One region of the Alkalihalophilus lindianensis genome, then DNA from elsewhere that is predicted to be linked to it. Evidence: riboswitches for the same ligand, from Rfam matches in the RefSeq annotation. Region 1 holds a riboswitch; each other region holds the start of a gene.
What was found. A riboswitch is a leader RNA that binds a small molecule or an ion and turns the genes downstream of it on or off. The one in region 1 is predicted to bind S-adenosylmethionine.
Positions count from the first base shown of each region.

Region 2: linked by a shared signal. The riboswitch ahead of RYX56_RS03495 (methionine biosynthesis PLP-dependent protein) and the one ahead of RYX56_RS17680 (pyridoxal phosphate-dependent aminotransferase) in region 1 are both predicted to bind S-adenosylmethionine.
Region 3: linked by a shared signal. The riboswitch ahead of RYX56_RS07290 (methionine ABC transporter ATP-binding protein) and the one ahead of RYX56_RS17680 (pyridoxal phosphate-dependent aminotransferase) in region 1 are both predicted to bind S-adenosylmethionine.

Region 1 covers NZ_JAWJBA010000007.1:51,866-56,034, forward strand. Annotated here, with positions in the region: gene RYX56_RS17660 (IucA/IucC family C-terminal-domain containing protein) at 1-284, shown strand, start outside; gene RYX56_RS17665 (GNAT family N-acetyltransferase) at 393-845, shown strand; gene RYX56_RS17670 (DUF418 domain-containing protein) at 858-2,060, opposite strand; gene nfsA (oxygen-insensitive NADPH nitroreductase) at 2,227-2,985, shown strand; SAM riboswitch class I at 3,081-3,183, shown strand; gene RYX56_RS17680 (pyridoxal phosphate-dependent aminotransferase) at 3,270-4,169, shown strand, end outside.
Region 2 covers NZ_JAWJBA010000001.1:625,519-629,687, reverse strand. Annotated here, with positions in the region: gene RYX56_RS03500 (bifunctional homocysteine S-methyltransferase/methylenetetrahydrofolate reductase) at 1-1,668, opposite strand, end outside; gene RYX56_RS03495 (methionine biosynthesis PLP-dependent protein) at 1,671-2,804, opposite strand; SAM riboswitch class I at 2,892-2,998, opposite strand; gene RYX56_RS03490 (hypothetical protein) at 3,081-3,245, opposite strand; gene prsW (glutamic-type intramembrane protease PrsW) at 3,266-3,913, opposite strand; gene RYX56_RS03480 (asparaginase) at 4,077-4,169, shown strand, end outside.
Region 3 covers NZ_JAWJBA010000002.1:102,824-106,992, forward strand. Annotated here, with positions in the region: gene RYX56_RS07280 (MetQ/NlpA family ABC transporter substrate-binding protein) at 1-497, opposite strand, end outside; gene RYX56_RS07285 (methionine ABC transporter permease) at 511-1,179, opposite strand; gene RYX56_RS07290 (methionine ABC transporter ATP-binding protein) at 1,172-2,197, opposite strand; SAM riboswitch class I at 2,374-2,486, opposite strand; gene RYX56_RS07295 (MFS transporter) at 2,555-3,829, opposite strand; gene RYX56_RS07300 (YusG family protein) at 3,937-4,169, opposite strand, start outside.

The DNA.
Region 1 (4,169 bases):
TTCATAAGCAAACAGGTATTCCAACTGCTACTCTATGGGAGAATGCATTTGCGTATATAAAGTGGTTCTATCACACCGTTCTGCCTGAAAAAGCAGATCCGACTCGTGTGCAAGAAGATTTTCAATGGATAGGTCAAGCGAGCGGAGACTTGTTCGGGTTGAGAAAGAATCCTTTTGCGCCCTTTTATCAGGAGCAGAAACAAGAGGGAAGGCTAACCTGCTGTTTTGCTTATAAATGTTCAGCAGACAAGGTAATGTGTACGTCTTGTCCAAAAATGAAGTAAGGCATCCAAAGAAATTGGATGTCTTATTTTTTTTCAAAAGTAGGAAACCTTACGTTTTAAATCGAATAAGAGAAAGAAGAGTCCGAATAAACCGAGGGAGAGCTTTTGATGAGAATAAATCATTATTTCGATTTAAGCGAAGACATGGCTTTGAAATTAATAGACTTACAGCAGCAAGCCTATCAAGTGGAAGCGGCTCTCATAAACTATTCGAAACTACCTCCGCTAGTAGAGACAACCAAAGACCTTTTAGTTGATTCCCTAAAGTGGTATGTTGCTACGAATGGCCATGATGTAATGGGAGCTGTAGCAATTGATATGAAGGCAGGTTATTGGGAGCTAAATAAAGTGATTGTCTCCCCCAATTTTTTTAGGAAAGGGATTGGCAGAAGACTCATACAAGAAGTAAAAGAGAGAGCTCAGGCACCTATTTTTGTAACGACGGCTAGTCACAATCTTCCTGCTGTAAACTTATACAAAAGTGAAGGGTTTCAACCTTTTAAAAATGAACGGACAATCGAAGGGTTAGTGCTTGAGACCTTTATCTATAAGAAAAGCTGAGGAGTGTAGCCCTCAGCTTTTTAATCGGGATTCTCGTTTTAATTTTGGGATTTCTAAGTACGTACCAGCACGCCAGAACCACTCAAACGGTCCCATTTTAAAGTGTGTAATCCACCATTTACTAAACAGAATTTGTAACAAGAAGAACACAATCGCAAGGATAGCTCCTACAAAATAACCAAGGCTGTTAAAAAGTCCAAATCCGTATCCATAGAAAAGGGTCGTAAAAACGATGGACTGCATCAAGTAGTTCGTAAGTGACAAACGACCTACCATAGCAAAAGGCTGTAACCATTTTCTCGCTGTAGGGTTCGTGGCAAGTAGGGCAATGCTCGTTGCATAGAACATCGCAACAAGGGGTCCACCAATCGTCATATGGAGCATCTCATATTGATAGGAATCTCCGATAAATGCATGAGGGATTTTAGCCGGAAATCCTACAAGAAGAGTAATCAACCAAACCTTTTTCAATAGTGGACGGTGAGTATCAATGTTAAGAAGCCATTTCTTTCTTGCGACAAAAGCACCCAATAAGAACATACCAATGACGGCAATCATCGCACTTAGGATAACAAGGATTTGACCGTATCCTCCTAGACCAAACATATCCTCCGTTAACCTGAACTGAACAACTTCAGCATAACTTCCTGAGGTGAGCACTTCCTTTTCAATAACTGAGTAGGAAGCTAATGAATCTTCCACAACAAGGGTCGATTCATCTTCTGGCATGCCTATGCTAGTGGCCATCAACAAAAGAAGGATTAATGACCAAACCAAAAGCCCCTTCTCCTTTAGACGTAAGAAAAAGTAGAGGAGCATGCCTCCAAGCGCATAGGTCAATAAGATATCGCCATCCCAAATAAAAAGATAATGTAAGAATCCAACGGCTAGTAAAATACCCATTCTTCTGAAATAGACGGTGCCAAAGCGAAGCTCTCGTTGTTCGAGTCTTTCTTTCAGGAGAGCCATACCATAACCAAATAAGAAGGAGAATAATGTATAAAAGCTAGCTGTTGCCAAAAATAAGATGGCGCTCTCAGTAATCCGGTCAATCGTACCGAGTGGGTAATAATCATGTAGACTAGGAATCAAAAAAAGACCGTATTGAAAATGAAGACTATTAGCTAATAGAATTCCTAGCAATGCGAGGCCACGCATCATATCAAGAGAGGCAATTCGTTCGTTATCTTGGATCGAAGTTGCTCGTGTGGTCATGAGGTTTTCTCCTTTTCTAATAAGCTGAAGTTGAAGTGAATAGTTTCATTGTAAAATATTTCTAATGAGCGAACAAGGGGTTCGTTCATTAAAAGTACTGAGCCTTCTTCTTTTGATGATCGGCCCTTTTCATGTAAACTAATGAATAAATACTAGTAAAGGGTTGATGATGATGCAAAATGATTCAATACGGTTACTTCAAAGCCATCGCTCTATCCGATCATTTACAAATGAAAAGGTGAGCCAAGAGCAAATCGAGAATATTGTAGAATCAGGTAGATGGGCACCAACCTCTCATCATGTTCAAGCGTATAGTATCGTTGTGATTCAAGACCAAAAGAAAAAAGACAAGCTAGCAGAGTTAGTCGGAAATCAAGCATATGTTGCACAATGTCCTGTCTTCTTTGTCATTTGTGCAGATTTTAGTCGCTTGAAAAAAGCAAGTGAGCTTCATCAGAAAAGTTTTGAAGTTAGTGGAATTGAGCAAGTTCTTGTTGGTGCTGTGGACGCGGCGCTTGTTGCTGAAAATATGTTAGTGGCTGCAAGGTCCTATGAACTCGGTGGAGTGATGATTGGTGGCATTCGTAACCTGCCAGATGAAGTAAGTGAGTTACTTTCTCTACCAGATTATACGTTCCCGGTGATGGGGTTATGTGTAGGACAGCCTAATCAAGATCCTACCCAAAAGCCAAGATTACCTGAAGCGGCTTCTGTGCATTATGAAACGTATAACCATGAGCAAATTGATGCAGCCCTAGAAAAATATGATCAAGAAATGAAACGTTACTACACAGATCGAACAAGCGGAAAACGTGTGACTACATGGAGTGAAATGATGTCAGCGCATTTTTCAACACCAAAGCGAGCTCATCTAGATACATTTTTAAAGAAGCAAGGATTTTTATATTCTAGCAACAAAGATTGACAAATCGTTAACAATTCTGTAAACTCTCATTCATAAAGAGTAATTACATAATGTGTAGCGCTTTCATAGGGCGTTAGACAAAAATGAATAATCATCACTTATCAAGAGAGACCGAGGGAACAGGCCCGACGACGTCCAGCAACCGCCATTTGGAAAGGTGCTCCTTCCTGCAGAATCTTGTATTCTGAGAGATAAGCGAATTGTCTTATTCGGACAAGAGCCTTTTTCAGAATTTGAAAAGGGCTCTTTTTTTATTGAGAGATAGAATGATAGAGGTGAGAGAGATGAAAACGTTTGAACAATCTGAGGCAATGAAACGATTGCCCAGTCAATTTTTCGCGAAGCTAGTGAAAAAAGTAAATGAAATTAGTAGTAAGCATGATGATGTGATTAATCTAGGACAAGGCAATCCGGACCAGCCAACACCTACTCACATTGTTGATAAATTAAAAGAAGCGGCCGAAAATCCTGTTCATCATAAATATGCACCATTTGCGGGTCACTCCTTTTTAAAGGAAGCGGTTGCCGACTATTATTACAGAGAGTACGGGGTAGAAATTGATCCTGCGAATGAAGTTGCTGTACTCGGCGGGGCCAAAACAGGGCTTATTGAATTAAGCCAGTGCTTGTTGAATCCAGAAGATCTGGCTCTTGTTCCTGATCCAGGTTATCCAGATTATTGGTCAGGCGTAGAGTTAAGTGGGGCAAGCATGCATATGATGCCTTTATTAGAAGAATTGGGCTTCCACCCAGATTTCTCAAAGCTTAGCGAGGATACATTAAAGAAAGCAAAATTGATGTTCTTGAATTATCCAAATAACCCAACAGGAGCTGTTGCGACGCCGACGCTCTTTCAAGATGCCATTGAAATTGGACAAAGACATGATATTTGTATTGTTCACGATTTTGCCTACGGCGCCATTGGTTTTGATGGAGTAAAGCCTCTGAGTTTCTTGCAGTTAAAAGGGGCAAAAGATGTCGGTGTAGAAGTAATGACTTTATCTAAGTCTTACAATATGGCAGGGTGGCGTGTGGGCTTTGTTGTTGGAAACAAAAGCGTCGTTCGCGCGATTGAACAGCTACAAGATCATCTTTTCTGCAGTATATTTGGTGGGATTCAAGAGGCGGCTGCTCATGCATTGCTTTCTGATCAACAATGTGTGACTGATCTTGTTGCTACCTAT
Region 2 (4,169 bases), on a different contig from region 1:
TTTAGGGTCCTCACAATCAGCCATTGACTGACGAATGGAATCAGTTAACTTGATACCTGGTACTTCATTATGAAGAAATTCTGCGTTCCTTGAACTTATTAACGGCATAATACCAAGATAAATCGGTGTATCAAGATGTTTTGTTTCATGATAAAACGCTTCAATTTGCTCTTCGCTATACATTGGCTGTGTCATAAAAAAATCTGCGCCACTATCTATTTTTTTCTCCATTCGTCCTACTGCTTTGTCTACATGACGGACATTAGGGTTACAAGCTGCCCCAATCGAGAAATTAGCCTTTTGACCGAGATCTTTACCTGAGAATGAAATCCCTTCATTTAGTTGTTTCATAAGAGAAATCAATTGAAAAGAGGTAACATCATATACGGATGTGGCTCCTGGAAAATCACCCACTTTTGTTGGATCTCCAGTTACAGCAAGCACATCATTAATTCCTAAAGCATCAAGACCCATTAAATGAGATTGCAACCCAATCAAATTTCGATCGCGACATGTTACATGTACAAGCGGTCGAACATCCTCCTTTATTTTTGATGCGAGGGCCATGTTATCAATTCTTGGAGAGGCAAGCGAATTATCCGCTAGGGTTACTGCATCTACCCCTGCCTGCTTAAGAGCTTTAGCTCCTTTAATAAAAGTATCGGTATTTAATTTTTTTGGCGGATCAAGTTCTACAATAACTGAATTTCTTTGCTTTACTAATTCCGGTAAGGTCTTATCCTTACGTTTAAATTCAATGACTGAATTCGGGTGCTCCAACGAAGAAGTGACCCACTTCTCCTGTACTGGTTTACGTCTTTTTGTAACTGTGGCAAAAGCTTTAATATGTTCCGGTGTTGTCCCGCAGCAACCTCCGAGTAACCTCACTCCTTGATTAACAAACTGTTCACCCATACTTTCAAAATAATCTGGATTTGAATGATAGAACAGCCTGCCATCCTGATATTCAGGTAAGCTTGCATTGGGATAAACGGATAAATATGCCCCTTCAGGAAGAGGAAGATCTTCAAGTGATCGCAACATATGACTAGGACCCATACGACAATTGATCCCTACGATATTTGCTCCTTTCTTCACCATCTCGCCAATGGCATTCTTCAGTGTTACCCCCCCATGTAAAACACCTATTTCACCTAAAGATACATTGGCGATCACAGGGAGATCCGACCTATTCCTTACTAATTGAATCGCCAGGATAATTTCATCTAAATTATAGAAAGTCTCTAATAAAATTCCATCTATTTCTTCATCTAACAAAATTTCAAGTTGCTCATCAAGGGCATTTTTCACTTCTTCTAGGGACCAATCTTCCTGGTGTAAGTTCTGCAATCCACCGACTGTTCCGACAATGAAATGTTCACCTTTAGTTGTTGCCTTGCGTGCTAACTTTACTGCTTCTCTATTAATGATTTCTACTTTATCTTCAAGCCCGTGTTTTTCCAGCTTAAGTCGATTGGCTGCATAAGTGTTCGTTTGAATAATGGTTGAACCGGCAGCGACATATTGGTTATGGGCATCTATTATTCTTTTAGGATCAGATAGATTTAGCTCCTCAAAACATTGAGAAACACCTTGTTCATAGAGGAGTGTACCCATAGCTCCGTCTCCAACTAATACTTCTGTTTTTAATCGTTCAAGAAACGTCATCGTTACACCCCTCTTGATTGAGTCACTTTATTCTTTGCCACATAAAGAAATGCTTGCTCTAAGTCTTCAAGGAGATCTTCAGCTCTTTCGATCCCCACAGAGAATCGTAACAATCGATTACATACGCCATTTTGAACTCGAACCTCTTCTGGAATATCGGCATGTGTTTGTGTAGCAGGATACGTCATTAAACTCTCTACGCCCCCTAAACTTTCGGCAAAAGAGATCAGTTTCAACTGCTGTAAAAACGGATTGACCCATTGTTCATCCTGAATTCTAAATGAGACCATTCCCCCTCGACCTGGGTATAACACATCCGTTACACATTCACTTTTTTGTAAATAACGGACGATTTCCTTCGCATTTTGCTCGTGTTTTTCCATTCTAAGCGCAAGTGTTTTCATCCCCCGAATTAATAACCAAGAATCAAATGCACTAAGCGTTGCTCCAATCCCGTTATGGTAGTAGCCAATTCTCTCTGAGAGCTCTTTGCCTTTTGCGACCACAAGACCAGCAATGACATCATTATGTCCACCTAAATACTTAGAAGCGCTATGAACTACAATGTCCGCGCCCTCTACAATAGGCTGCTGGATTAACGGCGTGTAGAAAGTATTGTCTACAATTAATAAAATTTGATGCTTTTTACAAATATCAGCTAAAGAGCGGATACAGGCTTCTTGCATCAAAGGATTAGTAGGTGTTTCTATAAAAATAGCTTTAGTCTTTTCATTGATTGCATCCTCAACAAGGTCGAGCTCTCTTGGGTCTACATAAGAAAATGTTAATCCCCAACGCTTCCAACCTTCTTCAAACAAGCGATACGTTCCACCATAAAGGTCTTTTGTAGCTAAAATCTCATCTCCCATTTCAAATAAAGAAAAGACAGTTTGAATGGCAGCCATCCCAGAGCTACAAGCAAATCCACGATCTCCTTCTTCAAGAGAGGCAATAGCTTGTTCCACCACTTCACGTGTTGGGTTACCCGTTCTAGCATAATCATATCCTGTTGATTCCCCAATACCTGTATGTCTGTATGCTGTTGATAAATAGATAGGCGTATTAACTGTACCTGTATGTTCTTTTCCTCTATTCCCAATTTGAACGACGTCAGTTGCATGTTTCTCTTTTGTCATGTTCTCTCCTCCTAATACCAGTACCTAAATAAAAAGACACCTCAACTTATAAAATAAGAAGAAGGTGTCCATTCACTCATTGGCTTCTTCTTATCTTTCAAGCCTACGCTTGATGGAATTAGCACCTGACCTCTTCAAAAAGGCTGGTTGCTGAGACTTCTTCGGGCCATTCCCTCCGTCTCTCTTGATAAGAATTATATGTTTTATGAAATTTCGAAATAAACTTTTTACGTTGAACTAAAATTACAACAATTCAAAAGATTTTGCAAGTCTTTTTTAAGATTCAGGGGTTGCGTCAACTTTCAAATCATCATTATTTCCACACACACATTGCTTAAATCCTGTTTCATATTCCCCTTCATCATTCTGTTTGCCACGCAAAATATACTTCTCTCCGCACTTCGGGCAACGAATGACTATACGATAACGTTCTCCGACCATCTTTCATTCCCCTTTCAAATTTAATGATCAAGCTTATTAGCCCATTTTACCTTATTTAGAGCCAAGATCCAAAGTCCAATCATAAATGGCACTAAACCAATCAGAAAATACATACCAAACGTCAGTAAAATAAAGTCATATAACCCATGTAATACAACAGGAGTTACTAAAGAAAGCATTAAAAACCACTTTCGTTTTGATGCTTCCATTTTTGCTCGTCCAATATAATAACCCATTATGACTCCATATAGTGCATGACTGGATACAGGTAATAAAGCCCGAGCTACAGCAGTTTCGAGTCCATGAGCAAGCATGTAAAATACATTTTCCATTGATGCAAATCCAAGAGATAAAGATACGCCATAGACAATTCCATCATATCTCCGTGTCATCTGCCCATATTGATAAGCAAAAAAATAAAGCATAAACCATTTAAAGAATTCTTCAAAAAACCCATATAAGACAAAAGCCTTAAGTAAATCTCTTTCAAAAAAGCCCTCTACGGTAAATGCGTACTGCAATACCATAACAGGAAAAACAAGGATAAGTCCAATAATAAAGGTTCGAAAAACTAAGGCATTTACGGTTGATTCATAATCATTTCTCAAATAAAAATATGATAATAACGCCATTGCTGGTGCGATCGCGGCTGTCAATATGGCAAACAATTTAAAGCCTACCTTTCTTATCCTGTGCACACATTGATTTTTCATTCAAGTAAAATAATTCACATGGTGAGTGAGGTATGAAAAATATGTTAAAATACGATCATAACATCAAAGAAGATTTTATTCGATGGATGTAATAGTATGAAATAAAGGAGCAATGAAGATGAAAAAAATTCTTGTTTTACATACTGGCGGTACAATCGCAATGCAAGAAGATGAACATGGCGCTGTAACCCCTAATCTAGTAAATCCATTA
Region 3 (4,169 bases), on a different contig from region 1:
TCAACGTCTAACTCAATTAAGCCAGCACGCTCAAAAATCGGAAGGATACGACCGTGATCACTAATTGAATCACTCATAATGATGGTTGCACCTTCAGGAAGCTCATCTAAGCTTGCGTACTCTTGTGAATACACACCAATTGGTTCAGCGTGAATAGCACCCGCGCTAACGAAATCATAATCATTTTCTTCAATTTGCATATCTAGGTAACCAGGCGTTTGGAAGTAGTTCACATCGATATCTCCATCACGCAATGTTTGGTTTGGTAAAATATAATCTTGGAATACTTGTACTTGAAGGTCAATTCCTTCTTCAGCAAGCAATGGTTGTGCCGCTTCTAAGATTTCTGCATGTGGTACAGCAGAAGCCCCCACTACTAATGTTGATGATTCACCTTCTCCTGCATCTCCTTCAGTTGTTTCTTCCTCAGCACCACCACATGCTACAAGTGATACCGATAATGCTGCAGCTGCTACTACGCTTAAAAACTTTTTCATCTTTCTTTTCCCCCTACCTTTTATCTGTTTTATTTGTAAAATAATCACCTATCCATTGAATAACAAATACTACCAACAGAATAGCGATCGTTGCTACTAAAGTAATTTGACTATTGTTTCGTTGGAATCCTTCTAAGTAAGCGAAGTGACCAAGACCACCCGCTCCAATGACACCCGCCATCGCTGTGTAACTGACTAAAGCAATCGCTGTAACTGTAATACCAGAAATAAGGGCTGGTAAGGATTCTGGAATTAATACTTTGCGAATGATTGTCCAATTGCTTGCCCCCATTGATTGAGAAGCTTCAATAACTCCTTTATCAATTTCACGAAGGGCAATCTCGACCATACGTGCATAAAACGGTGCAGCTCCAATAATCAAAGCTGGTAGGGCTGCATTTGCCCCTAGCATCGAACCCGTTAATGCTCGTGTAAATGGAATGAGTAAGACGATCAGAATAATAAATGGAATCGATCTGAAAATATTTACAATAAAACCGGTAATCCCATTGACCACTGAATTTTCCCAAAGGTTACCTTTGCTTGTTAAATATAAAACCAGTCCTAGGATAATCCCTATAATAAATGTCGCTAATACAGAGATGGATGTCATGTAAATGGTCTCAAGTGTAGCATCCCACAGTCGATCCCCTTTTACATCAGCTAGAAATTGATCAAGCATACGTGATCACCTCCACTTCCACTTTCTTGCTTTGGATAAAGGCAATGGCACGTTCCACTTCTTCTTTTTGGCCATTTAAGGCAACAAATAATGTTCCATATGACCCTTCATGAATCTTGGTAATTTTTCCTTGAACAATATTAACTTCAACATCGAACGTACGGATAAGCTGAGTAATCAATGGACTCTCTGCTTCTTCCCCAACAAATGTTAATTGCACAATGTGTCCTTCTGGGTGATCAGCCAACATTTGCTTAATCGCATCCGTCGTTTCCTCAGGTTCCGTAATCTGTTTCACAAACTCTTTTGTCATTTCTTCTTTTGGCTTACGGAAAACATCAAGCACTGGACCTTGCTCAACGACTTTTCCAGCCTCCATTACAGCAACTTGATGACAAATTTTGCGGATGACATGCATTTCATGCGTGATGAGAACGATCGTTAATCCTAACTTCTCATTAATATCTACAAGCAAGTCCAAAATCGAATCAGTTGTCTTTGGATCAAGAGCTGATGTTGCTTCATCACAAAGTAAAACTTTCGGATTGTTTGCAAGAGCTCTTGCAATCCCAACACGCTGCTTTTGACCACCACTTAATTGCGATGGATAGCTATCTCCGCGTCCTTTTAAACCGACTAGTTCGATTAATTCATTGACACGCTTTTCACGTTCACGCTTTGCTACTCCTGCTATCTCCAAAGGAAAAGCAATATTATCGCGAACAGTACGAGACCAAAGTAAGTTAAAGTGTTGGAATATCATGCCGATCTCCTGACGTGCTCGTCTTAGCTCCTTTGTTGATAGAGCCGATAGCTTTTTACCGGCTACAGTAACGTCTCCCTCGGTCGGTCTTTCTAACATATTTAACATACGAATCAACGTACTTTTACCTGCACCACTATATCCAATGACCCCAAAAATCTCACCTTCAGCAATCGTTAAATCCACACCGTCAACTGCGTGAACCGGGCCATTTTTCGTTTCGAATCGTTTACGAATCGATTGTAACGAAATCATATTTAATCCCTACTTTCCTTCTATCCTTTCAATTCTACTCACCTCAATTAGTAGAATTGAAAGACGTTGATGCTCATCTATTCAGTGACAATTTGCCCTGTTGTCGTTCAAAAAATAACCATAAAAAAACCCTTCTGTTTTAAGATGAACAGAAAGGTGTATGTTAGATATCCTCTGTCTCATCTATCAAAGCTTATGCTTTGCAGGAATTAGCACCTTCTAAATCAAGCGTTGATTTAGTGGTTGCTGGGTTTCATCGGGCCAGTCCCTCCACCTCTCTGGATAAGAGATATAAAGTTGTTGTTTGCTTTTGCATGAGTGCATCATAGCATGGCGGATTTTTTGCTGTCAACGATTTTATGCTGAAAGATGAGATGAAGATTTTTCCGTTGCTTTTTTCTCTCTAAATACAAGGAAGAAATAGATCGAACCAATCAGATAAAGACTAGCCGTAATCGTAAACACGTAGGCATAACCATAGTAAGAACCATAGATCATAACAAGCGTGGTCGACACCGGTCCCATAACAGCCCACCCTAATTGAAAGACCATTTGCCCTACTGAATTCGCAAGACCTTTCATGGAATCATCGACTTTTCTCATCATTAAAGCCATTTGAATCGGATTCCCCGCATTCATTAACGCTTGCCTAAATAAAAATCCGATCACAGCGAGCCAGAGCACTTCTGTATAAGCCGTCAGGAGGAGAAACGGAAGGGATGAGAGCTGCAGAATCACTACAGCTTTCACTTCACCTACTTTTCGTACTACGGTTGGGCCGATCATTAAAGCGATCGCCGTCATCGCTTGACCTAAAGATAAGATAATGCCCACCACTGAATAACTTACGTCAAATCGATCTGTAAAATATAAGTTCAAATAAGGAATGACTAGACCAGACCCAAAACCAATTAATAAATTGGCTACGGCGAAAAGTCCAATAACCTTTAGACTTGAGCGATGGGTCGTAAACAATTTACCAAGAGAGCTAGCCCCTGTTTTCTGTTTGCGCACCTTTTGTTCCTCGCGAATCTTTATAATTGGGATTAAGGCGAGGAAAAATAAGCAAGCTCCAAACAGCAAGGTGATTCGCACACTCGTCAACATTGTTAATCCAAATACAGTATGAAAGAGGTCGGATAGCGTCCCACCAAGTGTATTCCCAATGACATTAGCAACCATAATAAGCGCAAAGTTAAAGCTAAATAGATGCACTCGCTCTTTTTCCGAGGAATTCTCAGCAAGCAAAGGGATAGAGGATACTTGAATAAAGGCCATAAACAATCCCGTCATAAAAGCTGTCGCAAGTAACATCGTCTCAGCTACCAGCACACCACGTAAAAGAAGGCTACATGCTGCAAAAATAGCCCCAACAAAGATCATTTTCTTCCTGCCTACTTTGTCACTCAGTAAACCAGCTGGTAAAAGTGCAATCGCACTTGCCATCGCCTGCATCGCTATGATTCTGCCGTTCACTTGATCTACATATCCTAATTCACGAATATAATAATTATAAATGACCATAAAAATACCCATGCCGATGTTGGCAAGGATAGATGCTATTAAAAATAAACGCACATTTCGATTATACGATTTCAGTTGCCCCGTCCAATCCTGAATGAGCTGAGCCATGTGACCAACACCTTGTTATTATTTCGGTACCCTAAATATAATAAATCATTTCCATATAAATAAAAAGCCTTTCGTCAAAGTTTTCAGACGAAAGGTAATAATAACTTTCAGCACCAGCCCTCTTCGCAGCTATCTACATACGAAGTGACTTGATTCGGATTGGCATTTTCATAACGATATACTTTATCTTCTTCAAAAACATACCCTGCACTCATTAAATGCTGGAGGCCAGATGCCGTTTCAGTTACTTGTCCTACGTGGGCATCATCTACATAAAGGTTCATATGGCCATTCTCATACTTACCCTTCACTTTGCTTGTTACATCTACTTTGACTAAGT